Paraflavitalea devenefica: one gene and its partner. The protein of the gene in region 2 interacts with the protein of the main gene of each other region in a pairwise test. Links are inferred from orthologs where the notes say so. Each region holds a gene or a part of one and is shown on either strand. Other genes may lie near its edges.

The links.
Region 1: the proteins of HB364_RS25725 (region 2) and ung interact in binary tests that used the Escherichia coli proteins (3 or more experiments, as listed by UniProt). The link is inferred for Paraflavitalea devenefica from one-to-one orthologs.

The regions. Positions count from the first base shown.
Region 1 is NZ_JAARML010000006.1:213,265-230,037, reverse strand. The notes cover bases 8,361-11,181. They hold ung (uracil-DNA glycosylase), read right to left. Parts: upstream 10,197-11,181; coding sequence 9,525-10,196; downstream 8,361-9,524. Other genes in these bases: HB364_RS28390 (TlpA family protein disulfide reductase), read right to left, coding at 10,338-11,181; HB364_RS28400 (lysophospholipid acyltransferase family protein), read right to left, coding at 8,565-9,314; HB364_RS28405 (putative LPS assembly protein LptD), read left to right, coding at 8,361-8,383. Also shown: HB364_RS28430 (hypothetical protein), read right to left, coding at 296-766; HB364_RS28425 (OstA-like protein), read right to left, coding at 842-2,527; HB364_RS28420 (MlaD family protein), read right to left, coding at 2,529-3,524; HB364_RS28415 (N-acetylmuramoyl-L-alanine amidase family protein), read right to left, coding at 3,686-4,609; HB364_RS28410 (N-acetylmuramoyl-L-alanine amidase family protein), read right to left, coding at 4,693-5,628; more of HB364_RS28405, read left to right, coding at 5,747-8,360; more of HB364_RS28390, read right to left, coding at 11,182-12,281; HB364_RS28385 (T9SS type A sorting domain-containing protein), read right to left, coding at 12,432-13,964; HB364_RS28380 (hypothetical protein), read right to left, coding at 14,003-15,124; HB364_RS28375 (MutS-related protein), read right to left, coding at 15,206-16,773. UniProt on the Escherichia coli protein: Excises uracil residues from the DNA which can arise as a result of misincorporation of dUMP residues by DNA polymerase or due to deamination of cytosine.
Region 2 is NZ_JAARML010000005.1:219,040-231,508, reverse strand. Bases 3,799-6,659 are described here. They hold HB364_RS25725 (nucleoside-diphosphate kinase), read left to right. Parts: upstream 3,799-4,951; coding sequence 4,952-5,368; downstream 5,369-6,659. Other genes in these bases: HB364_RS25720 (TraB/GumN family protein), read right to left, coding at 5,518-6,471; HB364_RS25730 (DHH family phosphoesterase), read right to left, coding at 3,799-4,733. Outside these bases: HB364_RS25745 (hypothetical protein), read right to left, coding at 1-1,101; HB364_RS25740 (hypothetical protein), read right to left, coding at 1,466-2,200; HB364_RS25735 (FKBP-type peptidyl-prolyl cis-trans isomerase), read right to left, coding at 2,686-3,660; more of HB364_RS25730, read right to left, coding at 3,723-3,798; HB364_RS25715 (DUF3857 domain-containing protein), read left to right, coding at 6,769-8,703; HB364_RS25710 (DUF3857 domain-containing protein), read left to right, coding at 8,709-10,664; HB364_RS25705 (DUF3857 domain-containing transglutaminase family protein), read left to right, coding at 10,669-12,469. UniProt on the Escherichia coli protein: Major role in the synthesis of nucleoside triphosphates other than ATP. The ATP gamma phosphate is transferred to the NDP beta phosphate via a ping-pong mechanism, using a phosphorylated active-site intermediate.

The DNA of each region.
Region 1 (16,773 bases), on a different replicon or contig from region 2:
TTAATGCCCTCAAATTAGGCAGATTGTTGCATAAATTGACATAAAGTGGATAGAAAAGTTATTAAAAGGCTTTAATTCCTGCATGAATGTGCATATTCCTGCATGGGGCAAACGATTGCGTAGATGTCTGAACTGGGATTAACGGATTTTGAGGATTAGGTGGAAGGTGGCTGCTGATGCCACAGAGAACAGTTGTGCGGTTTGAAGAAAGTGTTGCCAAAGGCAACGGAATAGGGCTGCGAGGCTGCAAGCCCTCGCAGAGCAAGTACAAGCTTCGCAGCGTGGCTACGAGCTGTTATTTCAAGGTGAAGCGTACCGTGAGTGCAAAGGCATCCGGAACGAAGTTGATATCGGGTATGATGTCCAGTTCCGGTTTCCAATCGAGTGACAGGTTGATGGGCGCATTGGCAAATTTATAATCGAGGCCCAATATACCAGTAGGGCCCAGGTAGGTTTCACTATCCTGCCAGCCTACATAGGCGCCTGCACCATAGAACCAGCGTAGTCCAGGCGCTGAAGCAAAGGGCTGGTGTATCTCCAGCAGGGCGCCCAAGCCAAAGCGGCTGCCGAATGATACGAGACCTTCTACGGCACTGCGGTCTGTAATGAAGTATTTGCCACTAAAAGAGTTGTTGAGTGTTGGCGTGGAGTTACTGAGCCGTATGCCCAGTCCCAGCCTGTAATCCGGTGCAGCCTGTGCTGATGATTGCTGACTGATAACAATAAGCAAAGCTGTTACTGTAAAGAACAACGTGAGGCGTTTCATATTCCGTCCGGTTTGATAGTTATGAACGAAAAATGGTGCCGGAGTATTAAAGAGGGGGTGTTAAAGTTGTTGTAATTAGTTTCCGAATAGTTCAAACTTTGTCTTGGGTCTGCGGGCTTCCAGCCATTTGAAGCTGCGGAGTACTTTATCCTGTTCGGTGGCCTGTTTGGCGGGAAACATGGTTCCCTTGGGATCGCTGATGATGACTACTTTGTTGAGCTCTTTGTTCACAAAACGCAGGTCTATGATGTCTCCCGATGCTTTGTTGATGCCTACCAGCGCGCTGTCTTCATCCATTGCATAGAACACACTTTCCGCATTGCCTTTGGCGCGCATGTAATCAATATTGCCATCAACAAAGTAACCGTTCAGCCGGTTGCCCCTGAGCTGGTTAAACATGTCCTTGCCGGCTTTGTTAATCGCAAAGCCATTTTCAAATACAAAGAGCCTTTCCGGCTTCTTGTTCTTTGTATAGAGGTACATAGTATCGCCGGTGATCTGGCTGTCATTGGCCCAGGCAACGGGATCTGTGAACAGCTTGAATATGGAGTCGGCGCCTGAATAGAACATACTATCGGCCACTGCCTGCAGGGAATCGGAATAGATACGTACGTGGTGATAACCCTGGAAGTAACGGTCGGCACTATCGTTCTTGTTCTTGTCCTGGATATTGATGGTGACAGCTCTCCTGATGGTATCGGTTTGACTCCTGGTGAGGAGCGTATCCTTGCCTGCAAGCGAGTCTTTACTGGCGAGGGAATCCTGCAACGCTTTCAGTTTACTTAACCTGCCGGAGAAGAGGGTGTCGGCTGTTACATAAATAGAATCATTGTCCTGCTTGATGATCATGAGCGGATGCTGGGTAGCAAAAAGCGTTTCTTCCTTTTTGTTGGTCCGTATAAAGTTGGCCAGCAAAGAAACTCCCTGCGCACTGTCTATATGCACTGCCCGCCCGATGAGTGTGGTAATGCCGGTGGAGTCGTCCGTTTCCACAATATCGGCAATCGTTTTTGTTCTTGCCTTGGTGTCTTCAATGATGGGGCGCTTGCCCAGGGTGGCACTGCCCTTCTTCAGGTCATAATATCCTTCCTTCGTAGTGATCTTTCTTTTCGCACTGTCTTCAATGTAGGTCTGTGTAATAAAAGTGGCAATTTCAGTGGTGGTATTGTAGAGCAGTGAATCTGATTTGAGGAGGTACTGGGGATCGGTGAGTACTACATCTTTCTTGAAGTAAACGTCTTTCAGTTCGCCGTAATAGGTGGCTTCCTTGCTGGTAAGTACAGATTTGTTGTTAAGTACCCGCCCGCCATTAAAGTATTCGCCTATTTTCTGGTTGACGTCATAGTGCAGCTCATCCGTTAGCAGCGTCGTTTTACCGTCAGTAAGTTTGGCATTCTTTTTCAGCGTTGCCATTTTGGTGTTCGAGTAGTAGATGAGGTAATCACTGTAGGTATGCACACTGTCGGCATCGTTGATATGGATATGGCCAAAGGCCTCTACTATTTTGGTGTAACTGTTGATGATGGCACTGTCGCAGAAGAAGTGTGTTTTGCCCTGGACCAGGTGTACTTTACCCGCCAGCGTTTTCAGTTCTGTGACAGAATCTTTTATTTCTGTCCGTATAACATCGGCATGGATGATCTCTACCATTCTTTTGCTGCCTGTATCCTGTGCAGGAGTCGGCGTTACAGGTGTTACCTGTGCAGTAATGCCTGAGCACACAAATGCCAGTAATACGAGCAAACCGATAACCCTTAACATCTTACTGGTTTCCTTGTTTCGTAGAAGTAGAATCATATATAGGTGACATGAGCGGACCTTTTTTGTCTTTCTTTCCAAATACAGAGATGTTTACATAGCGTTTTGGATGCATCCGCAGGTCGTCGAGCAAGGTAGTCAAACTACGATTGGTTTGTAATAGCTGGTCGTACAATTTGCGATCATTTAACAGTGCGCCCAGTGAGCTTTGGTTGCTGTTCACTTTATCAACTGTGGCTTCCAGTTTGGCCATGGTGCTCTGAAGGCTGGCTACCGCTTCATCAAATTTTGCATTGGCCAGTTTGCCGGTTGCTTTTTCCAGGTTATCAACCGTTGCATTGATCTTGTCATTGTTCTTTGCCAGGTTGCCGGTAACAGATTCTGTATTGGCCAGTGTTTTGGCCAGCATACCGGTCTGTGCATCGAGTAATTTTTCCAGTGATTTGGAGGAGTTGGTGAGGTTGGCAATGATGGACTGCAGGTTGTTTTTGGTATTGGGGTCCAGTGTACTGTTCAGGTTATGCAAAACGAGGTCAAGGGATTCCAGGGTTTTGTTGACCTTGGCCAGGGTAGGGTCGAGGCTGCTTTGCAGTTTATCGGCCAGGCCCAGGGTTTTCATGGTGGAAAGGGTATCACCATCCTGTATGTAGGTGGGGCTGTTGCCCATGTTGATCTTAACAGAGCTGGTACCCAGTAGTTCACTGCCAATGGTAGCCAAAGAGTTTTTGGGAATGTTAACTCTTTTGTTCAGGCTGATGGTAACAATGACACCGGAAAGGTTTTCGTCTTTTTCCTTCATGGCATAGACTTTCCCTACCTGGAGCCCTTTTATAAATACCGGGTTGGAAACCTGCAAGCCTTCTACGCTGGGGAATTCGGCATATATTTTATCACTCCGGTCGGCAAGATTTCTTCCTTTCAGAAAGTTAAAGCCCAAAATCAGTATTACAATAGCTATAGCAGTCAGTGCGCCTACCTTGGTTTCATTCGAAATTTTCATTTACGGGCTGTTTGGTGTGAAATGATACTTTTCAAGGCCGACCTTAAAAAAGTATATTATCAACAAAAATAAGGAATTACGAGGTCTGAAGTATGAAGTATGAAGTCTGAAAAATACAAACTCTACCACAGAAAAAGCCAGGTTCCCTGCTTCCGGGCCCTTTAAAACCCCTGTTTTGGGGCAGGAGTGCCTTCAGTAGCCGCTTTATAGCGTTTGATGGCGGCCATTACGTGGCTGGCTATTTCCTCCTGGCCTTTATTGCTGTTCAGGTAGTCTTCATCGGGGCGATGGGTGATGAACCCGGTTTCCACCAGTATACTGGGCATGGCAGTGGCCTGCAGCACCCAGATGCCTTTTTCATTCCGTTGTTTTACGCCCCGGCTTACCCGGCCGCCACTCACAAATTCTTCTTCTACCATGGTGGCAAGCATCAGGCTTTTGTCGAAAAAGCGTTTGGTCCACAGCAATGATTTGGCCTTGAATTCCGGGTCATTGATATCGGGCGCATATTCGGTGGAGTCGTTGACTTCTTCGGAGAGGCGGTCGGTTATAAACTCTCCTTTTGCGTCTGTACGGTCGGCCGCCCAGATATAGGTTTCGGTGCCATTGGAAGGGTTTTCGGTATAGTATATGTTGTACCTGGGCACGCGGCGGGTGCGTTTTTTACGGCTTTTACCTTTACCGGTATAGTAGGTTTGTGTTTTATACCCGGCAAATTTGGAGTGCTTTATTGGCGGGCCTGCATTTACGTGAATGGATACAAACAGGTCGCCCTTGTTGGCATTGGCAAAGTCGGCCCTTGCCTTGATAGAAGGATATTCATCTTTGGTGCGGGTATAGAGGACTTTGATATCCGGGAATTCCTGCTCCAGTTTTTTGCCCAGTTTCAGGGCTACGTCGAGGCAGATGTCTTTTTCAAAAGAGTAATCGCCCCGGGCGCCATTGTCGGAGCCGCCATGGCCTGCATCTATAATAATGGTCCTGATCACAGGTTTCTGTGTTGCTCCTACGGGTTTCGTATAGAAAGACGTCAGTACCGTAAACACTGTAGCGATCAGCAGATAACAGGTGACTTTTTTTATCATATTACAATCCGGCTTCTAATTTAAGCTACGAGGAAAGATGCAAAAATAACGGATGTAGATGCTTATTAATACGTTAATATTAGCTATTTGGTGGCTTCGAGGGCGGTTTTGTACTTTTTCAGGGCGGTGATGATGGCGGCAACTACTTCGTTCTGTCCTTTTTCACTGTTGAGGTATTTTTCTTCTTCTGTATTGGAAAGGAAACCGGTCTCTACGAGTATACTGGGCATTCCCGTGGCCTGTAACACCCAGATGCCTTCTTCATTGCGCTGCTTGACGCCATAGCTTTTACGGCCTCCTTTTTCAAAGGCTTCTTCTACAAAGTTGGCCAGCAGAAGGCTTTTGCTGAAGTATTTCTTTTCATATAACTGCGCCCTGATGCGGGCTTCCGGTGAACTCATGTCGAAGTTGAGGGAGCTGTCGTTCTTTTCACCGCTTTCTTCCTGCCGCTGGTTGATGGCTTCCCCTTTGAAGCCTACGCGGTCGGCTGCCCAGATATAGGTCTCTGTTCCTTTATGGGTATTTTTTACGTAATAAGATTTATAGACAGGGACCTTCTTTGTTTTTTTCTTTTTTCCTTTGCCGGTGGTTACATTTTTGTACGACACGATCTTTTTCTCATACCAGCCCCCCGCTTTTTTACCCACCATATTGCAATGTATGCTGATGAAGAGATCGCCGTTGGACTGGTTGGCGAAGTCGGACCTGTAATAGTAGGACTCTTTCAGCGTTCTTACATTACCGGACAAAATATCGGTAGTGCGGGTGAAGAGGACTTTGCTATCGGGAAATGCTGCTTTGATCGCTTTGCCCAGTTTGAGGGAGACGGCCAGGGCCACGCGGGATTCCCGGGAGTAAGCCCCCAGTGTGCCGGGGTCCATACCACCATGGCCGGGGTCTATGATGATGGTGCCCAATACAGGTTTTTGCTTGTGTGGAGCGGGTTTTTTGCCAGTGAACGCGATGAGTAAGCAACTCGAAACAGCAAAAACTATAATGCCTGTAATTCTTTTAAACATATTTTGTTATGATTTTATGGGCCTGCCAATCTTCACATAATCTTAATGCATTAATAACTATTTTTGCCCACCACTGCATATGATTAACGGACGCAAAAATAGCCTAAAAGAACTTCCCTTGCCGGTATTACTGCTTTCATTGTTGTTATTAACGATGAATGTGCTGGGTAATTATTCATCCAATACCAGTTTTGGGAATTCCTTAACGGCTTTCCAGGATACAACGAAACCCAAGACAGATACGGTTCCTGCTGTACGTGATTCCTCCATTGTTCAGCGGGATACTTTCGATGTGAAGATGTCGAAGGATTCGCTGGACGCCCCGGTGCATTATTCTGCTTCCGACTCTATTGTACTGGAAGTGCCCACTAAAAAGATCATCCTGTATAGTAAGGGCAATGTGAAGTATAAGGATATGGACCTTACGGCCGACAGTATTGAAATGGACAACCAGAAGAATGAGGTAGTGGCCACTTTCCGGCGCGATTCGGCGGGAAATATTATCGGCCGGCCCCGGATGATCCAGAATGATACGAAGATGGATGCTGATTTTATGCGTTTTAATACAAAGACGCAGAAGGGGATCACCCAGTCTACGATCACGGCGCAAGGGGAGATGTTTGTACAGGGAGGAAAGATCAAGAAGGTATCACCCACTGAATATTTTGCTGCCCGGGGTCTTATTACTACCTGTAATCTCGATACGCCCCACTTTGCTTTCCGCACGCCCAGGATGAAGATGGTGAGTCAGAAACTGGCTGTAACGGGACCTATACACCCGGAGTTTGAAGGCGTACCCGTGCCTATCTACCTGCCTTTTGGATTTTTCCCGCTTTCGCAGGGCAGGCATTCGGGCCTGCTTCCGCCGCAGTTTACTGCCAGCGACCAGTTTGGCCTGGGCCTGGAAGGGTTGGGTTATTACCAGGTATTGAATGATTATTTTGATGTGACGCTGCGCACGAATATTTATTCTTATGGCGGCTGGGCGGCTTTTGTAACACCTACTTACCGCAAGCGCTATCGTTATAATGGTACGCTGAACCTGTCGTACCAAAGTACCCGGCTATTGAGTGATGATGCCAAACAGGAGTTTACAACCGCCCAAACGTTTAATATAGCCTGGAGCCATACGGTTGACAGCCGCGCCAGGCCAGGCCAGTCCTTCAGCGCCAACGTGAATGCCGGTTCGTCCAAATTCAACCAGTATGTGACGAATAACCCCATGCGTAATTACCAGAATAACCTGAACTCTTCTATTACGTATTCGAAAACATGGGGCACGATGTTTAACCTGACTGCCAGCGCCAACCACAGCCAGAATAATACGACGACGCTGATCAATATGAACCTGCCCAATGTGGCATTTACCGTGAACACTTTTTATCCGCTGGCGCCTAAAGAACCGGTCGGTGAATCAAAATGGTATGAAAAGCTGGGGATAGGATTAAATACCAACGTGGCCAACCAGATCAGTATTTATGAGAAGGACTTCAGTCTCAGCAAACTTGTTGATACGATGCAATGGGGCGCGCAGCACAATATCCCTATTCAGCTTTCCCTGCCTTCCCTGGGGCCTTTCCAGGTATCGCCCGGTATCAGCTACCAGCAGAAATGGTATTCCCGGAAGTTTACCCGTTATTGGGATTCAGCAGGTCAGGATGTAGATACATTGATCCAAAAGGGCTTTTTTACCTCGCAGGATATCTCTTTTAGTTTGGGCATCAGTACAGCTCTCTTCGGCAAGTTTGAGAATTTTGGTAAGAACAGTGCGCTCAGGGCTATCCGCCACGTAGTACGGCCTACTTTTTCGATCAGCTATAAGCCTGATATGGCCAAAAAGGATTATTATACCACAATGATTAGTGCTGATAGTACGAAATACCGGTTCTCTTATTATGAAGGCACTATTTTCGGGCCTTTTGGCGAAGGGGAGTTTGGCGGTATCAGCTTTGGTATTGACAATAACCTGGAGGCCAAAGTGCGTTCCAAAAAAGATACGGCTGATGGTGGGATTAAAAAGATACGCCTGATAGATGGTTTCGGTTTTAACGGTGGTTATAATTTCCTGGCCGATTCTTTTAAGCTGTCCAATATCAGCCTGTATTTCCGGAGTACTTTGTTTGAGAAGATCAATATTACCGCCGGCGCCAACCTGGACCCTTATAAGGTAAATGCGCGGGGTGACCGGATTAATGAGTATGCCTGGAAAGGCGGTGGGCTTTCGCTGGGACGTATTACCAGCGGTAATATAGCGATCTCTACTTCTTTCCAGAGCAAGCCCAAGGATGATAAGAAAGCGGCTGAAAAAGAGGACCAGTTTGAAAACCAGAACCTGCCCCCCATGACGCCGGAGGAGCAAATGGAGCAGCTTGCTTATGTGCAGCGGAATGCGGCAGAATTTGCCGATTTCAATATTCCCTGGTCATTGAATACGTCGTTCTCTTTCAATTTCACCCGTAATTTTAAAGCTGATTATTCTGGCTGGGAAACCCAAACGAATGCCAACCTGAGCCTGAATGGCGATTTCAACCTTACGCCCAAATGGAAGGTGGGTATGAATACGTATTACGATTTCAAATCTTCCTCTATACAAACCCTCTCGATGTTCATTTCACGCGAATTGCACTGCTGGCAGTTGTCCATCAATGTTACGCCTGTGGGGCTTATCCGCACTTTCAATATCACGATCAATCCCAAGAGTGGTATTTTGCGCGACCTGCGGATTAACAGGACGCGGTATTTTTATGGGCAGTAATGGTTTCGGGTTTCGCGTTTGGAGTTTCGGGTTGCTGCCGCGCTTTGGGATACTTCATTATTTGAAACAACGTAATAATACTACTGTAAAGTACATGAATGTTGAAGTTAATCACTCTGTTACACTGAAAGAACCCGAAACACAAAACCCGGAACGCGAAACCTTCACTCAAGTGCTGAGTTCACTTATTTTTTGAATGCTCCTGATAGTAGGCCGCCATAATTGTATGCGCCTTGTTTTTTAAGGTCTCCACGGTATCCTGAGGCTCTACGGGGATGGGCGGCAGAAAATCTATTTTAAGCAGGTGGGGCATGAGGTAAAAAGGTTTGCTGGCAGGCAGTACTTTACGGGTATTAAAGATGATGCCGGGAATGATGGCTTTGCGGGTGTCAATGGCCAGGCGGAAGGCGCCATCATGAAATGATTTTAACGGCTGATCGGTTTTATTGCGGGTGCCTTCGGGATAGAGACACATGTGCAGTCCCATACCCAGCACTTTCTTCATGGCCGGAAAGCTTTCCTTGCGGCTTTTGTCGCTCTTCCTGTCTACCAGCACGCTCCCGGTTTTATAGATCATGCCGAACAATGGTATTTTGGCCATTTCAATTTTGGCAATGGTCTTGTTGCCGCCGGGGATAAAGGGTGTGGAGATGGGTACGTCCATCAGGGAGTTGTGGTTACATACTACGATGTAATTCTGTCCAGGCGCAAAATGTTCTCTTCCGCGTACCCTCAGGGGGCAGCCTATAAGGGGCAGGTAAATGCCCATCCATATTTTGGAGGCTATATTAAACCGGTGTGTTTTTGCAGGATCGGTTAAAGGATAAACAAACAGGAGGAAAGGTATCAGGAATACCAGGAGGGTGATGATGAATACGATGATGGCCCAAACGGCGAAGAGGCGGCCCAATATTTCTTTGATGAACTTCATAAGGCGGCAAGATACGGAAAATGGCAAGTGGGAAGTGGTGAGTGGGGAATGGGCGTTTGCTTCGATAACCTTTTGCTTCGATAGCAGATTTCTCGCCCGTTTTGCTTGCTGATATGGCAGGGACGCATGGCGGGTTCGAAATGACAAAAAGAATGTAATGTTTCACCCTTGTAGGGTTCGAAATGACAACGTAATATAGATCAGCTTTCGTTACAACGACCAGTCGATCGGGTCGAGGCCTTCCTTCATGAGGTACTCATTGGCTTGGGAGAAGTGCCGGCAGCCGAAGAAGCCTGCATCTGCTGAATACGGCGAGGGGTGGGCTGCTTTTAAGATCCGGTGTTTGGTTTCATCAATGAGCACTTGTTTCTCCTGTGCGAATTTGCCCCAGAGCAGGAATACGACGCCCTGTTTCTGGTCGGATATTTTACGGATGACTGCATTGGTGAAATCGGCCCAGCCAATACGGGCGTGACTCATAGGTTCTCCTTTGCGTACAGTAAGGGAAGCGTTCAGCATCATGACCCCTTGCTGCGCCCATTTGGTAAGGTTGCCATGATTGGGAATGGGCAATCCTATATCCTTGTTGATCTCTTTGTAGATGTTGACGAGGGAAGGCGGCGGTTTGATACCGTCCTGTACGGAGAAGCAAAGGCCGTGTGCCTGCCCCTGCCCGTGATAGGGATCCTGTCCCAGCAGCACCACTTTTACTTTGTCAAAAGGCGTAAGGTTAAAAGCGTTGAAGATGAGACCACCGGGCGGATAGATGGTTTTGCCGGCGGCTTTCTCCATGCGCAGGAAGCCAACGATCTCTCCAAAGTAGTCCTTGCTGAATTCGTCTTTCAATGCCTTTTTCCAGCTTTCATCTATTTTAACCTCCATACCGGATTTTTGGCGTCAAATGTAGGGAAAAGTGGTGAGTAGTGAATGGTGAGTGGTGAGTGGGCGTTTGCCTGGATAGGGCCGGAGGCCCTGGAATAGGGCTGCGAGGCTGCAAGCCTCGCAGAGCCTGCATATAATTGATCAGAAACCTTTTTTGGTATCGGTGTTGCTGCCTGTTTTGGCCAGTTCAATCATGTTGGTGATCTCATCCACTACACCTTCGGCGGTGCCGCCAAAACCTACTTTTTTGAAACGAACGATGCTGTTTTTATCAATGATAAATTTGGTAGGGATGCCCTGTACTTTATAGTCCTCTATCACTTTGCTGTCATAATCCATTAATACGTGGAAAGGATAAGCGTTCTTTTCTATCAGGGCAGTTACGTCCTTTTTGATCTTTTCCCGGTCGCCAGACTCACGGGTATCAATGAATACGAATTTTACATCCGGGTCGTTTTTATATTTTTCCACAGCCATCTTCATACCCGGGAAGGAAGCCAGACAGGGACCGCACCAGGTGGCCCAGAAATCCACGATCACTATTTTCCCTTTCAATGCGGCCAGTGAAATATCCTTGCCGCTCAGGTCTTTCAGTGCAAAGGCAGGAGCGGGGTCGTTCAACATTTCTTTGGCCAGTTTGGCACGTTCCTTTGCTTTGACATCTTTTTCCAGTTCTTCTATATAAGCTACCCACTGGTTTTCTGTTTTGCTATCTGCCAGGTATAGTTTTTTGAATTGTTCTTTCATTTTAGCGGAAGCTTTGCCGGCCTTTACAAAACCTTCCAGTTCCCGGAGTGCTGCTTTGGGACCTTTTACTTTTTCCGTGTATACGGCAAATGCCTCGTTCATAGATACATCACTCCGTTTATTACCTGCTACCGCTTTTTCCTGGTAGGTATAGGCTCCTTTATAATCTTTAAGGTGGTATAATAACAAGGCATAGGTATCTGCAAACATGTTGTAGGTACGTTGTTGCAGCTCCTTCCATTGTTGGCTGGTATAATAGATTGGTTTGCCCACGCCAGTATTCATTTCTTCCTGCACCAGTTGCAAGCTCATGGCCGAAAATTCTTTACCTGTTTTGGCATCTACGGGCCGGGCGTATACACTTTCACCCGACAGGCCCCATGCCACTGAATTATACAGGTTGGCCCTTGTGTTCTTGTTTGTAACCAGGGCTGCATATTGTTTTACCTTGTCATAGTTCTTTTCTTTTACGTAAGCGAGGGCCAATTGGTAGGCCAGGTTGGTGAAACGGGCTGAGTCTGCCTTCGTTGCAGGTGGATAGGAAGCCAGCAATTTATTGTATACTTCTTCTCTTGTAGCCGTTTCTTTAATGGTGGAAAGCGAATTGAACTTTTCATTCTTCACCCAGCTACCTTGCGGGAAGCGGGCCTTTATCAATGAATCGGCCCGTACTGTATTGTCTTTATCTTTTAAGCGGGTATAAAAATCTTTAGCTGTTTGCAGGTCACTTTCGTTGGCACCCGGATTGGATAGTGTTTTTTCCAGCGCTGCTATAAGCTGTGTTTTATCGCTTTCAATTTTGGACTGCATCAGTACATTGAAATAGTCGAAGGTATATTTTCCCCTGAGTGCGGGATGGAGTGCAAAATCTTCTCTTACCAGGTTGAAGCTGGTAGTAACATCGGCTTCCAATCTCCACAGTCCCCCGTAATACACTGCATTCTGACCAATGGCTTTGCGTGCGCCTGGCAGCGGATTATCATCCGACGCATACAGGTAAGTGTAATAGCCTTTATCTTTATTATTATCCCAGGTATCGCCTTTCACAAACGTGAGGAAGAGTGCGAGGGTAGTATCTGTAGTAGTGATCTGCCCCTGGTAGGCAGCGCCGTTCCTGGTAAGTTTTATTTGCTGTACTACCGGGAGATTACCTTCCATGAGGTAGGCATAGGCTTCCATATCAACGGTACCTGCCAGTACGGTAGTAGCCGGATCGTAGGTGAAACTGATCTTTTCGCCGGGCTTCGGCTTTTCCGGTGTGAAAGTAACAGGTGACTGGGCCAACAGGTTATTGGTGAACAGGCAGGCTGTAACCAATAGCATGAATAAGGTTCTCATAAAACGGGGAGTTGATGTTAGGTAATAAATACAAATCCCGCAGCGTCCCCTTCGGGAGACACTGCGGAGAAAACAAACTCCCTGAAATTACAGCTTTCAGGGGGTAAAACCCGTACTAACATCATTCTCTAATCGTTTTTTAAGACAATTTTATCTTACCACTAACACTTTTTCCCGGAAAGCTTCACCGGGGCCGAAGGCGTCGGGAATGCTGATGATGTAGGTGCCTGCGGTAAGTCCATTTACATTGACAGGGGTGTTCTCTGTAATAAATACCTGCTGTATGGTCCGTCCATTGAGATCGGTAATGTAAGCCGGCAGCCGTTGGGTATTGCCATCTATGCGGATGCTGAACTGCCCTTTGTTGGGATTGGGCCAGAGCACGACGGTAACGCCATTTTCCCCGGTACCTTTTACTGCCCTGATGAGCGTATGAACGCTTCTGTTGTCCAGGTCAATTTGTTTTAACCGGTAGTAGGAGATGCCCTTGTAGTTATTGGGGTCGGTATAGTGGTAGCGCAGCAATTGGTTGCTGGCGCCACCCGGCGCCCCGGAAGGTACAAAGCCTACGGCTTTGAAGCTGGTTTCGGTTTGCCATCTTCTTTCCACATCGAAGCCTTTGTTGTTTTGTTCGGTAGCGGTTTCCCAGTCGAGCTGAACAACTGCTGTATTGAGGCGGAAGGCCCTGAAGCCGGCCAGGGTTACCGGCAGGGCGCTGGCGGTAAGGCCAATGCCAAACTGCCCGAAGGAGGCCAGGCCATGGCGGGATGCAAAGCCGCCGGCTACTGTGCGGCCGGGCGTGTTCAGGGTGGCTAATGCGGCGGCCGGGCGTACCCAGTCGGCCCCATTTGTACTGGCTGCGGGACGTTGTAATATGCCAAACAGGTTATCGGTAAGACCAGCGAAGCCATTGAAGTATAAAGACAGATCATATTTGCCACCAGCGGGCGCCGCATCGCTGCTGATGTACCATACACCCTCAGGCGCTACCGACACATAGTGCGTGCCGGCTTCTGTAATTATTAAACCGGCATCGGTGCCGGGTTTGGGCGCCTGGGATATATCTAGGTAGGTGAGGCCGGTGAGCGGATCCGTGTTGAGGTTATTCAGCACGGCTATGTTGGACCGGGTAGTGCTGCCTACCGGGAATTGGTAGCTGCTGACAACAGCGGGCGTGATGTACCTGCGTAGGGTACCATTGATCCAGCCCTGGCTGAAGTTGGGATTGGCGGGATCGGCTTCCACGGCCAGCGCCGAAGGATCGGTGGCAATGGCTGTAAAGGATCCGGTAGTGACGTAACCTTTTTGCAGGTACCATTTCTGCGCGCTGATATTGCTTTGAAGTTCCAGGCTGCCGCCATTGACTTCGAGCCGTGAAAAGGTATACGGCGTGCTGATGGTTTGATTGCCGGTACCATTGAAGATGAACCGGCCGGTACCGTAGGTGCCACCTGTTGCGGAAAGGTCGGTCAGGTGGCCTGTTCCCGGTGCTGTATTACCAATGTAGATAGCGCCCTGGTTGGTGAGTGTGCTGCCATTTTCCAGGGTTAGGTTCCCTTTCACGGAGACTACTGCACCATGCTGTATGGTAATAGCAGTTCCACTTTTTATGTAGAGCGCCTCCTGTGCTTGCAGGGACAAGGAAATAATCACCAGGTTACTGAATAAGATATATTGCTTCATGATATAAGTTGATGGCTGATGATGGGAAAGGCTGACGACTATTGTACTCTGGCGCAGATGGCATATACGCGGATAGCTCTGGAGCTGCCGGATGAGTTGGTAACAATCACACGCCAGGTTGTATTGGGGTTCGCGGTACTGGGGGCGCTGTAATTAACGGTGATATCCCGCGCAGCACTGTTCGAATCCCGGTGACCCCCTCCGCCGCCGATGAGTCTTGTACCTGAGGGGCAGGCACAGGGAATGGTGGCCCTGGTGTTGCCGCCTACAGAGTAATCAAAATAAACGGTTTGCACGCCCATGTTGAGGGTGCCTGAATAGGTGATGTTGCCTGCTACATCCAACTGTTCCGTTGGGTTATCTTTACCAATACCTACCCGGCCGGAGCCATCGATGCTCAGGGCTGCCGTCGTATTGGGGCCTGCATGTAAACGATATCCGCCGGCAAAGCGCATGAGCATCTGGTTGGGGGCGGTATTCCAAAAGGGACCGTAGATGTGGGCATCGCCTAAGATAAAAGAGCCGGCATGTCCATTGGTATTTACATTGGAACCTATGGCCACTGAGTAGTTGGCTGCGGCCCTTGCATGAAATCCCAGGGCTATCGATGCATCGCCGGTGGCCTGTGCGTTGTGTCCCATAGCTACCGACCAGCGGCCAACATTCACATCGTTCCATAGTGGGCTGGTCATTTGACCGGCCCGGAAAGCCCCTTTATGCGGCGCCCAGATGAGGTAGGAGCCGGGGTTGAATGTCCTGTTTGTATTGACGCCCGTGTAAGGGCCGGTACCCACCAACATCCCACCTGGTGAAGCCTGCAGACCTGCATCGCCGCCATCGCCCGAAATGTATTTTCCATTGGTATTGATGTTTTGCTGCAGTGTATAGGTACTCAGGTTGAGCCAGTTGGGCGCAGCGGGGGGGCCGGCATTGTAATAGAAGCCGGCTGTTCCATCCGTTTGAATGACCAGCAGCCCGGTAGCAGGATTGGTAATCGTTGTACGCTGGGCTGCTGTCATTTGGGGGATTAACAATCCTTTATCTGTTGATGCAATATCCACAGCGGCGCTGGGGTTGGGGTTGGTGGTGCCGATACCTACCTGGGCATAGGCGCCTGCCTGCCATGCCATTAACAGGCAGGCTATGATGCTTGATCTCATAATAGTTGTTTGTGGCTGCTAAAGTAAGGTGCGGCCAGGGCGGGATGGGGGCGTTGTATGTGAACGACGGGATTTTGTATGTTAAATAATTTCCATTTTTTGCATGAGGAAGGAGGCGTTCCTGTTTTTGGCTACGCCGCGTTGCAGGGTATAGTCAAAGATGAGCTCGCCATCACGGATGATGCTTTCAAAGCAATAGTTGCTGAGCCTGCCGGGCAGTTCTGCTTCCAGCTTGCTGAGGGAAAGATCGTGGGTGGCGAACATGGTCAGGCAGTTGTACTGCAGGAGTTTTTTGATGAACATTTCCGAGCCATGGGTTTTGTCTTCCGAGTTGGTGCCGCGCAATATTTCATCAATGAGCACCAGGGCAGGCGATCCCTGTTCCTGCACATGGCGTACGATGTGCTTAAGGCGTTTGAGTTCTGCCATGAAGTAGGAGGTATGCTCCTGCAGAGAGTCGCTTACCCGTATGGAGGACAAGATGTTTAGGGGAGTGAAGGCAAAGCTTCCGGCGCAAACCGGGGCGCCGCATTGCGCCAGCAGGAGGTTAACGCCTACTGTTCTTAAAAAGGTGGTTTTCCCACTCATGTTGGAGCCGGTTACCAATACCAGTTGCTCCTGTGCACCCATGGTGAAATCATTGGCCACGCATTCCTTCGCTGGTATTAAAGGATGGGCGAGACCTTTGCCGCTAACAGAAAGCCCCGCAGTATTGACGGAAGGCCAGTGATAAGCCGGGTTGTTAAAGGCAAAGGTGGCCAGTGAATTAAGGACTTCAATAGCGCCTACACAAGCTATCCATTTATCAAAACGGTCTTTGTTGGTAGCCTTCCAGTTTTCCAGCGACCACATGCATTGCAGGTCGTAGAGGAAAAAGCCGTTCAGGAATAGTAATACCAGCATGTTGATACGCTGATCAAAGAGGCCTGACAGGCGGGACAGTTTTTTAATAGCGCGATGTGCTTCTGCGGCAGTAGCCTGTTCCCGTTGTAACAGCGTGGATGATCCTTTATCTACTCCATTGAATAACCTCAGTATAGCGGCATACTGGTCGAGGATGGATTGTTTTTTGCCCAGCATGGCGTGCTGGCGGTTAATTTGTTTGGCAAAGGCGCCAATAACGCACCAACCGATGAAGTAGCCGGCCAGCAGGGGCAGGTAGTTATCGGTGAACAGGTAAAAGACAATACTGCCGATGTTAAAGGCGGGCACCAGGAGGCGCATCGTATTGGGCCCTTTTTTACCATGCAGGATGGGCGGCCAACGCAGCCAGGAAGCTACGTCATGCAGGTTGCCTTCCTTTTCTTCATGCAGCAGGCCATGAGCGGTGATGAGCTGGCGCAGCTCTTTTTGTGGGCCCAGCGTTCGTACCGCCTCCTGCTGTTGTTCAATGGTCTCTTTCTTTAATAAGGACTGTTGCAGCAGGCCTGCCAGCGCCTGGGCGCCATGATGGGTAGTGGTCCTGTTGAGCCCGTGGTAGAGGGAGTTGGCGCCAAAGATATCGAGGTCGCCGGTGTAGTTGTCATTATTGGTGAAGGCGATACCATTGTCAAATTCGTTGGGCTTGTTTTTTAATAGGCCCACTTCATTCCGGTTCAGGAAGAGTAGTTTCTCCAATAGCTTTTTCTTATCACTTAGTGTGAGCGCAA
Region 2 (12,469 bases):
TCCCCAAAGCATTTCGTTAGCATATAAGTAAAATTTTCCCTCATTCTTAAAATCAGGGTATAACCTTTCTAATTCAAGTTTTCGAATTTGCCTTTTTAATTCTTCGCATACGGCATTATTTTCATTTTCAAGTTCTTTATTCCATGCAAGCGGATACCTTGAAAGATATTGTATAATATCCCTGAATTTTACCAGGTGGTTTTCATTACTGTCAATATCCTGTCCTTTGAATTTTTTGGCAAAAAGCCTGAATACCTCCAGTTTACTCTCATCCTGCACATTTCCATTTTTCTTGAACCCTTTTAGTTTTGGTATTAACAAATTGGCTTCATTCTTATACAGGAACATGGTCAGCATAAACAAGCAGGCTTCATAACTCAGGTACTTCCCCGCAGGTATTGTAATAAGCGTATGCCTGTGATTTCCAGATCTACCTTCGCCATCTTTATTCAATATCCAGGGTAAGTCTTTTTTCAAATCCTTAAACAATATCCATTCAATCAGGGCGGCCTTGGTTTTAAACTGGTCAATAAAATCCTTGTGCTTTTGCTGTTCCTGCTTTAACTTATTATAGGGGTTCGTATAAATAGTCTGGTAAAATATATTTCGAACAAAATCTATGAGCGCAGATTCATCTGATGGAGAAATAACATCTTCCAATATCTTGTTTTTCTCTTCGTCTGTAAGAATAATATTTTTGTTCTCCGCATTCTGCACTTTAAGTTTGTAGCATGATTGTATAAGCGCCAATTCAAAACTTTCTTTTAGGAAATCAACAACGCGTTTATCAATATTGCTGACTTTTATTTTTTCAAAATCATGCAGGCAATGTGCATTAAGATTTCTAAGGTCATCGATTAACTGCAATAAATAATCTGTCGTATTTTCTGTGAAATTAAACTTGTTGCTCTGTAAAGCAGGAAATGCTGTTGGCAATTCCATTTGAGCATCTTCATCCAGTTGGCACTTGAAAATAGCTTTGGTATTTATTTGCCTGAATGCATGGCCAATAGCAAAATAATGTAGCCTGTTTTGCTTGTTCACCTTGTGCCCGCCTTTTGTTTGGTAATTAATTTTTGCTTTTTCTGCAATGGAGCCCATATATCCTTTGTTACTGAAAATAGCATGAAAGCTTTGGCAAATAAGTTGATGATGAACTTCGGACATAGTATAGAGGGGCATAAAATGTTTTAGGAGTAAATTTAATAATAATTATTTTTTGAACAAGACAACTAAAGGGACAGCTTCGCCCCATCAGTCACAACCTTGTAATCAATCAAACCCTCTTAAATTCTACAAAAACAAATGTTATAACGGAATCGTTCATTGATCCGAAAGCACAAAAAATTATTGAAACATCCGAAGGTGTTTATACCTGTTTTATGGGCAAAACTTACAGGAACGATTCGGGGAACCTCCCAACCCTGCCGGAAAATAGTTTCTTCAAGATGAATGAAATCACCCCCTAAGCATGTCCAACCGGCAAAACATTCGAAGCATCTTCAGCAGGAGGTTCACTACGCACCTTTACAATAGCCATCCCTTTATGTTGCGGTAAATCATAAATATATCCTTTCCGGCTGGCAGCTACATGCATAAACAAAACCCAGGGAGCATCTGTTGCGGGCATGGGTAATTGAAAATGCAGCGGCGTCAATTCCTGCTTGAACAGGATCACTGGCGTACGGGCTGTTGCTTTGCAAACAGTGTCTGCATTGAAATCAGGATACACCGCTGTAACACCCAACTGGTAGCCATCCAGGTAAAGTTTTCGGTCCCACTTAGGATGTTGAAGCAGGGTTACTGTAACATCCAGTGTATTGGCTGCACTAATAGTATCAATTTCAAACTGCCTATGCAGCAAACTGTCCAGTTTGTGTGTTTTGCTACACTCCAGCTTAAGCAGTCCTTTAAAACTAAAGCGCTTATCTTCTTTCAGTTGCTTCCGGAAAACAGACAACAGGTCGGTCCAAAAGCCGCCATCTTTGTGCTCATCACGCACGGCATCAAAAATTAGTTTGGCAGGCCTGTTACTGTTCTGCAGCCGTTCACCGCTTTGAACCAATCCATCGTTAATAGTAACAGGCTTATAAGTACCCCGCGCGGCCCGGGCATGTTCTCCATATCGTTTGCTGTTGACAATAGTAACCCCCATAAGGGTTCCCTGGATCTTAATAAGGGAGGGTCTTAATTTGGCCATAAGGCTTGGATTTTGTAAATTGTTATAGAGTATGGTTTATATGATTAAATATACATATAATATATTAGTCCCATCCGATTGCGGTGAAAAAAGACCATCCCTTCCCGCATCATTATAACAACCTCTCAACGGCCTTCCGGCGACGTTTCAGCGACCTTACAGCGACCTTATAGCGATATGCATCCGTACTTCCTTCGAAGTGAAGCCTCTATACAGCCGTGGATCCTCCCACGCTTGCATAAGCAACCTCAACTCTTTTAGTTTTTTATTGACATTCAATGTTTTATAATTTACCTTGCCTGCATGCCCACCGCCGAGGTTCATGTCCCTACGAACCTGGGCGGAATAAAAGTAGCAAAGCCCGGAAAAGAGAAAGTAAGTTTTCCGGGACGGATAATCAATTGAACACCATGATAATAGATTATGAGCCCATTAAAAAAGGCAGCCCTTACAGACTGCCTTTCAATAATTTATGCATCCACTGTTTAGTGATTGGTGTGCGGTTCGCCTGCAGGGGGTGCACCAGGGCCGGGCGCAGCAGGAGCAGCGGGGGCATCTGTTACATCCACGATTTCCACATCAAACATCAGGCTTGCATGGGGTTTGCCGCCGGGGCCGGGCCTGTCGCCATAAGCCTCAAAGAAAGGAATGTATAAAGTTCCTTTACCGCCCTTCTTAAAGAAAGCCAGTCCTTCATCCCATCCCCTGATCACAGAGCCAGTACCCAGTACCAGTCCATCGTACGTATTGCTTTCAAACTCTTTACCGGTAGGGAACAGTTTACCAACGTACTTAACAGAAAGCTTTTTACCGGAATCAGCCTGAACGCCGTTACCCGGGTCCTTGATCTGTACATACGTACCGTTGGCTGTTTTTTGGTAGCTGATCTTATTCTTAGCCAGGTAGTCTTCAATTTCCTTTACGGCAAGGGGTCTCAGTTTAATGCCTTCTTCAGCCAGCTTTTGTTGTTCTGCCTGCTGACGGGTCTGCTCTTTCATACCTTCCGCTGTCTGGTCTTTCTGGGCCAGGCTGTCAGCAGTGAACACATCCAGTATTTTAAAGGTGATATAGATCTTATCCTTCTTGTGGATATAGGGAGGTAAACCACCGGGGTTCTTTTTAAACAGGGTATCGGCCAGCATTACCACTACAGCGCTATCGCCTTTGCGCAGGAGGGGGAATATTTCTGCAGGGTGGTACATGGGTCCGATGCTGTCAACCGGCGCATATTGGGGCATTTTGCCATAAGTTTCTCCCAGCAAAGTGTCTTTGCTACCACTTTTTATGCGCTGTGAAACGTGAAACTTCATGACCTGCCCTCTTTGTACGGTTTTTCCTTTGCCGTCAGATATTACTTTGTATAACAGGCCGCTGCGTGTTTTCTTAAAGCCACCGCCTGAACATGCTGCCATTAATAGCATGACTGCCAGGCTACCAAGAAGAATCGTTGTTCTTTTCATTTGAGTTAATTGTTTTTTATAGGTCACCTGCCACTTCACCAGCGGCAATTATATAGTGTTCATTAATCCTGTAATTGTAATGCGCTTTTTTTCATGGCTTCGAGGAAGTCCTGCACAGTTTGGTCCAGGGAAGCGCTGCTGCGTCCGCCGGATGCATTATAGTGCCCTCCCCCCTCAAAATAATTACGCGCGAAAGTATTCACATCAAAATCGCCCTTGCTGCGGAAACTCCATTTGCGTTCCTCATCCCGGTCAATGACCAGGGCCGCCAGTTTGATGCCCTGGATGCTGAGCGGGTAATTGACCAGTCCGTCAGAATCGCCGGTCTTGACTTCATAACGCAGCAGGTCTTTCTTGGAGATCGCGATCAGGGCCGTATTGTACTCATAATATATTTCCATGCGGTGCAGGAGTACATGACCGATAAACCGTAAACGGTTTTCCAGGAAGTTATCATAAATGTTTTCGTGTACCTGGGTATGGTTCAGCCCACGCCCTTTCAGGTCCGATACCATGGCATGCACGTGGGCGCTGGCCGCCGGGAAACGGAAAGAACCTGTATCGGCCATTACACCGGCATAGAGGCATTCTGCGATGTCTGTATTGATCTTATCGCCATGGCCGGAGCCGGTAATAAAATCGTACACCATTTCACAGGTAGAGCTTTTGGCCGTATCGCTGATGCCATAGGCAAAGCTGGCTACCTCAGGCTGCTGGTGATGATCAATCAAAATACGGGTACAAGACAAGGACCTTATTTTGGGGGCCATGTTCTTGGTACGCTGTAATACATTGAAATCCAGGCAAAAGAGCCATTCTGCCTGGTCCAGGATACCTTCTGCCTTCTCCCGGTACAGTTCAAAATCCACTACGGTATCACAGCCCGGCATCCAGTTGAGCCACCTGGCCCAGTTGGTGGGTGAGATCACCGTTACCCGGTGTCCGAACTGTTGCAGGAAATGGTAGAGTCCCAGGGCTGATCCCATGGCATCGGCGTCGGGCTTTTGATGCATGGTAATCACCACGGTACGCGGCGTATGAAGTAAAGGATATAATTCCTGGATAGGTTGCATAAAATGGTGGCAAAGTTGCGGAAATAAAGTCCAACGGCCAACTGTTTCGGGTTTAAAGTTTTGAGTTTTGAGTTTCGGGTTTGGGGTTTCGGGTTGCTGCCGCATTTTTTAGCTTCAGGTATACTGGTTACTGATTGGTAAAGCAAAAGAACCCGGAACCCCAAACACCAAACCCGAAACGTTTCTCTATATTTGCGGCCAAAATTGAGTAAAACTATATGAGTAACCGCACGTTTACGATGATTAAGCCCGATGCAATGAAAAATGGTCATGCCGGAGCTATCCTGGACAAGATCACGAAAGAAGGTTTCCGCATCGTAGCCTTAAAGCAAACTAAGCTGAGTGCTGAAAAAGCCGGCGAATTCTATGCCGTACACAAGGAGCGCCCTTTTTATGGCGAACTGGTCACTTTTATGAGCAGTGGCGTTATCATTGCCGCTATCCTTGAAAAGGAAAATGCGGTGGCTGCTTTCCGCAAACTGATCGGTGCTACCAATCCTGCCCAGGCAGATGAAGGTACCATCCGTAAATTATATGCTACTTCTGTAGGTGAAAACGCTGTTCACGGTAGTGACAGTGATGAGAATGCCGCTATTGAAGGCAGCTTCTTTTTCAGCGGACTGGAGCAGTTTTAAGAAGTAAATGGTAAATAGCTAGTGGCAAGTGGGCTTTTGCGGGTATATCCCTGGCCACTTACCGCTAGCTATTTTGTTTTTTATTATGCTTAATTGTTTGCTGATAACTTCCTCCACTCGCTACTCGCCATTCACCACTTGCCTTTTTATCAGTTCTTCAACGGCGTCAACTTATACCCTTTCTTCTTCAGCAGATTGATCACACCCTGCTCACCGGTCAGGTGACCGGCCCCCACAGCAAATAAGGCAGAACGGGGTCCCATGATATCGGGCATGGCAGTTACCCAGCGGCGGTTACGGCCATATAGCAACAGATCCATATATTTTTCCAGGCCCGGATCGCTTTTGCTTACCAGGGAATCCATGCGTTTCAGGTCCTGCTTGCGGTATACATCCACCATTTCGAGGGTTACCTTCTTATAGCTGTCAATACTGTCAATATAGGATACCAGGTCTTTGGCCTGTTTGTCGTAGGGAATGCTATCAAACAGTCCGGCCTGGAACTCCGGTGTTTCCAGCCCTTTGATCTCCTTCTCATACTGCTGGCTTTCCTTCATGATCTGCTGTTCCATGCCATTTTTCTGTCCGTCCTCGCAGGTCATTACCTGCTCTCCGATGAGGCTGGAAACGAAATAAGGCTTAAAACGGCTCATAAAAGAGAGGGGCATGGGTGTTTTATGGGTTTTGAAATAGTTCTCCACACGCGCATACTCTTCCGGGGTCAGCAGGTCCGACAGCTTTTTTCCATCATTCATGCGCAGGTATTTCAGGGCGCTCATCATTTCTGCCAGGTCGTCCATGTCCAGCTCAAAATAGATCACCTGCACATCTTTGATCGCTTTTTTAAGGTTAGGGCTCAGCGTGGCATCCTTATCGCACAAAATATGCATGGTGCCAAACAGGTAGGAAGGCTGCTGCAATCCATTGCCTGAAATTTCCCACAACAGGGTATTCTGCCCCGTTGGCTTAACAGGGCTCTTAGCCTTTGCAGCAGCGGGTTTGGCGCCCATTGTTTTAACCGGCGCAGGCTTTTTCGTCTGGGAATACCCTAAACCGGCCATTGCTACCCAGCAGATCACCATAACAGATGTTTTCACGAACATGATCAAGTGCTATTTTTAATATTTATTAAGATTTTTTTTCGTTAATTGCTGTCGAATAAACCCCTTAGTATGCAACCCTTCCAAAACCAAAGGTATTTCGTACCTTATTCATGCTGCCTGTCCATTCCCAACCAACCACCTCCATTGGCAAAACTAACCAGCCATATTCATATATGCCAATATTTAAATAATTATTCCTGTTAAAGGTTCCTGAATAATAGCGGGACAATTCCTGCGTTATATGCCAGACTATAGATCCGGCAGAGCCTCCCAGGTTCAAAAAACTAAACCCCAAATATGAGAAAAACGCTTGCCCTGATTGCCGTAATAGGGCTTTCCTTGCCGGTTTTTGCCCAACGGGACAAAGACATTCCTGCATTTGGTACTGTTGAGAAGGCAGATCTCCAGTTAAAAGAATGCGATTTTGACAAAGATGCCGAAGCCATGGTGCTGTTCGATGCCGCAGAAGCCTATTGTGACAATATGGGATCCATCGAATTGGTACGCCATATACGGATCAAGATCTTCAAGGATAAGGGGCTAAAAACCGCCGATATACACATTCCATATCATAGTTACCGCAACGATGAAAACATCAAGGGCCTTACTGCCCAGACGTATAACCTGGATGCAGCCGGCAATATCATTACCACGAAGGTGGAGAAAAAGCTGATCTACGAAAAGCCGATTGATAAAAGGTTTTCTGAACAGGTATTTACTTTCCCCGAAGCAAAGGCAGGCAGTATCATTGAATACAAATATACTCATACCAATATTGGCCTCACCAATTGGTATTTCCAGAAATCAATCCCGGTGAAGTACAGCCGGTACCGGGCAGACTTTCCCGAAGAAGTGGAATTTGTTTCCACGCCTATGTGCGTGCTGCCGGTACAACAGAAATCTGAGAACAAGAGCCGGCGGAACATCAAGGTCCTCACCATGTCGAACATCCCGGCCTTGCGGGACGAACCCTATATCACCTGTGAGGACGATTACCTGCAGCGGATCGAAACAAGACTGATCGCCGTTAATCCTCCCGGCGCACCCCGGCGCAGCTTTGTGCGTACCTGGCCACAGATCATCCGGGGATTGATGGAAGATGAAGACTTTGGCATACAACTGAAAAGGGAAATACCCCGCACTGTCGACCTGGACGAAGCCCTTAAAAAGCAGACAGATCCTTACCAGAAAATGGTCACTATCCACAACTACGTGCGGAAGAACATGGAGTGGAACGGGTATGGCAATATCTGGGCGCTGAATGGAGTAAAGAGCGCCTGGAAGGATAAGAAGGGTACCAATGGCGAGATCAACCTCATCCTGGTGAACCTGCTCAAAGATGCCGGCCTGAAAGCATCGCCCCTGCTGGTAAGCACCAGGAGCAACGGGCGGGTAAATACAGGCGTAGCCCACTGGCAGCAGTTCAACAAAGTGCTGGCCTATGTAACGATTGGCGAGAACAATTATATCCTGGATGCCACGGAAAAATACACCCCTTCCCACCTGATCCCCTATGAAGTCATGTATTCAGAAGGGCTGGTGATCGAAAAAATAGATACCTGGGAATGGGGATGGCGTGTATTGTGGGATGAAAAACCACACTTCAAAAAAACGGTGGTGGTAAGGGCCGATGTGGATGAGCAGGGACTTATGAAAGGCGAGACCAGCGTTACAGCCTACGATTATTCCCGCGTTACCTGTATGCCCATACTGAAAAAAGGGAAAGATAAGTTCATAGAAGAATACTTCACTTCCACCGGCTCCGGTATCAAAATAGATTCCCTGCGCATTGAGAATGAAGATATTGACAGCCTGCCCCTGATACAGAACGCATCGTTCAGCCAGCCGGTGAACAGCTCAGGCGATTATAAATACTTTTCCGTTAACTTGTTTACCGGCCTGGAAAAAAATCCTTTTGTGGCAGACAACCGGTTTTCCGATGTTTTCTTTGGCACCAACCAGAATTACCAGGTAGTAGCCAATATCACGATACCGGAGACCTATGAGTTTGAGGCCCTGCCCAAAAGTATACGGATGATCATGCCGGATACCAGCATTTCCATTACCCGCCGGATCAATGCGGAAAAGAACACGCTGGCGGTGCGTATTTCGCTGGAATTTAAAAAACCTTTTTATACAGCAGAAGAATACCCGGATTTTAAGGAATTTTATAAGCAGTTATTCGCCTTGCTGAATGAGCAATACGCGATCCGTAAAAAAGCTAAATCCTGACGTACATGAATGCAACACGCGGTATGATGAACCGGCTATGTCGACATGCAGCATTGATGATCCTGCCGTTATTAGGTTGTATAACAGTATGGGCACAACCGGAATTTGAAACCTGGGCGCAGTTGACGAATGAAGAGCGGGCCATGAAGGTATGCGCCTTCGACAAGGAAGCCGATGCCATTGTACTGATTGACGAAGCCGTATCGGATTATGATGATGACCGTCACCTGATCACCTATCGTCATATCCGTATCAAAATACTGAAAGAGAAAGGGCTTGAATATGCCAATGTGGCTATCCCCTATTATGTACGGAATGATTTTGAATCGATTGACGATATTGAAGCACTGGCCTTCAACTTTGATGCATCCGGCAATCATACCATCCAGCACCTGGAGAGGAAGGCTATTTTTACGGAGTCCAGCAATGAACTGGTTCACCGGAAGAAATTCACTTTTCCTGGCGTTAAACCAGGCAGCATCATAGAATACAAATACCGCAGTACGATGAAGCACTACGGTGGCCTGGATGACTGGCAATTCCAGCAGGAACTGCCGGTAGTGCTAAGCAAGTATACCTTGACCGTTCCACCCAATACGGAGTTTGCCTACATGGTATATAAAAGCGATCAACTGGAAATGAAAGTAGACAAAAAGCCCAGTGAAGGCAAAACGATCTTTGAAATGCGCGACATTGCCGGTCTGCGTGATGAACCCTATATGGATGCCCGGAAAGATTACCTGCAACGGGTAACTTTCCAATTAGCGGCCTTCAACAACAGTGGATTTGGCCGGCAAAAGTATATGACCTCCTGGGATGAGGTAACGCGTGAGCTGAATACAGCTTCTTATTTCGGTGCCCAGATCGGCAAAAACATCAGCGGCACGGAAGAGTTTACCACGCAAATGAAAGCCTTGCCTTCTCCCGTGGAAAAAATGAAGCGGGTATATAATTATACACGTAATTATATGAACTGGAACGGCTATAATGGTTACAGCACTATGGAAGGCGTGAAAACAGCCTGGAGCAAGAAAACCGGCAATATCACTGATGTGAACCTCATTTTACTGAACCTGCTCACGGAAAGCGGGCTGGAAGCTTATCCCATGCTGGTGAGTGAACGACGCCATGGAAAGGTGTTGACCCAATATCCTTTTGTAGACCAGTTCAATGCCACCTATGTGGTAGTGATAATCGGAGATAAAAAATACTTCCTGGATGCTACCGACCAGTTTGGGCAACCGGAAATGGTCCCCTTCCCTATCCTGAATACCACTGCCTTTATTGTACACCGGAAGAAAGGCGGCATTATCAATATCACCGATGAAACGCTTCAATACCGGGAGAACCTGACCGTATCCCTGAAGATCGGCGCCGGGAATGTGATAACCGGCGATGTATATGTTAACAGCACGCATTATGCCCGCACCGACCGGTTACGTTCCTGGAAACGCGGCCGTGAACGGTACCTGAGTGGCTTTCACAAACCGGGCTCTTCTGTTACCGTTGACAGTATTGATGTAAAAAATGTGGAGCAGGATTCCCTGCCCCTGGCCCAGCACCTGCAGTTTAAGGGACCGGCCACTGTGACCGGCGACTATATTTTTGTACCGGTGAACCTGTTCTCCGGTTATGAGTCTAACCCCTTTATTGCCACCAACCGCTTCAGCGATGTCAATTTCGGTTTCCGGCAGCATGTCAACTTCAGCACCTATATTGATATACCGGAAGGATATGCACCGGATGAGTTGCCTAAATCACTCCAGTTGGTGAATGCCGATAAAACGGTGATCTTTATACGGGAGATCTTTCATGATGCCAATACCAATAAAATACTGGCCCGTATACGGATCGAATTTAAAAAGAGCCTGTATAGTGTGGATGAATATGGCGAGCTGAAAGAGTTTTATAAAAAGATGTTCGATCTGTTGAACGAACAGATCGTATTCAAGAAAAAGTAAGGTTATGAAAAAGATACTGTTGTTGACTGCCCCTGTATTATGGTCGCTTCTTTTGCAGGCACAGGTACCCTCCCTGGATGTAACAGCCATACCTGAGCCGGTTAAAAAGAATGCCAATATCGTGAAGCGTTATGAGAATACTTTTTTTGAGATCACGGATATCGACAGGGGCTATTTAAAAAAGCACGAAATATACACCATCCTGAATGCAGACGGTGAATACAAATTATTTTTCTCAGAGCAATATGATAATAAGTTCTTCTTCCTGGAAAGTGTAGAGATCAAAGTATATGATGCGGCGGGCAAGCAGATCAACAAGTATAAGAAGAAAGACCTGATGACCTATGGCGGCAGCGATGACCTTATCAATGACGACAAGAGGGCCTATATAAAGATTCCCGCACCTTCCTATCCAATTACCATCGAGACCGAAGTGGAGAAGAAATATAAAGGCTCCCTCTTCATGCCTGCATACAGCATCATTGTACCGGATGAAGGCGTACAGCAATCCTCCTTTACCGTTAAGGTACCCAAGAGCCTGGACCTCCGCTATAAAGAGCAGGAGATCAAATTGCCTCCTAAAGTAACGGAAGACGATAAGTACAAGATCTATGTATGGTCGGTCAACAATTTGCCGGCTATTCAAACAGAGCCGGGCGCTGTGAGCCCCACGGACCGGTATCCCCTCATCCTTCTGGCAGCCAACCGGTTCAAGATGGATGATTACGAAGGCGACATGAGCACCTGGAAGAACCTCGGCTTATGGTACAACGAGCTACACAAAGGCGTCGATGTACTTCCCGAAGACCGCAAGGCATTCCTTAAAAGCCTGGTAAAAGATGCAAAAGATGACCGTGAAAAAGCACGCATCATTTATGACTACCTGCAAAAGAATTTTCGGTACGTCAGCATACAGTTGGGTATTGGCGGATGGAAATCATTGCCCGCTACTTTTACCGACCAGAAGAAATATGGTGATTGCAAGGGCTTGACCAACTACATGCATGCAGCGCTTAAAGCTGTAGGGGTCAGGAGCCACCGGGCGCTCATCAATTCGCAATACGACATGGCGCCTGTGGATCCGAATTTCCCTATGGCCAGGTTCAACCACGTGATCCTGTGTGTGCCTCAGCCTAAGGACACTATCTGGCTGGAATGTACCAACAAGGTAATCGATTTTGGTATGCTGGGCTCCAGTACAGAGAACAGGAATGCGCTGTTGATCACCGAAGAGGGGGGCGTATTGGTACCTACGCCGAAAAGTGTTGCTACTGCCAATAAATTTGATGTACTGACTACGATCGTTATTCAGCCTGATGGCTCCGGTAAAGTAGTGAGTAAGTTCAACACTACCGGCTATTTCAAGATGCTGATCGACTATGTGGTCAATGAAAAAAAGGATGATCAAAAGGATTTTATCGTCAACTATATGGGCTACAAGCAGCCTGATGAATTCATTTTCGCCAGGAAGGAAGACCCGGTCAACATGCTCGCTGAACTCGAAATGGTGATAGAAAAAGTACCTGAGTTTATCGCGGGCAATAAGATGTTCCTCAGCCCGCGCCAATACAAACTGAGTGAAACGAAGTTGCCGAAAGCCGATAAGCGGAAACTGGATTATTATTTCAAGAATCCATACGTAAAAACAGATACGACCATGATCAAGCTGCCCGATGGCTTTGCGATCGAGGCTTTACCGCAGAGCAAAGAGATCAAATGTGGCCTTGCCAGCTATCAAACAAAATTCTGGTATGATGAAGGTCAGAAGACTATATTTTCTGCCACCTCACTTATGCTGAACCAGT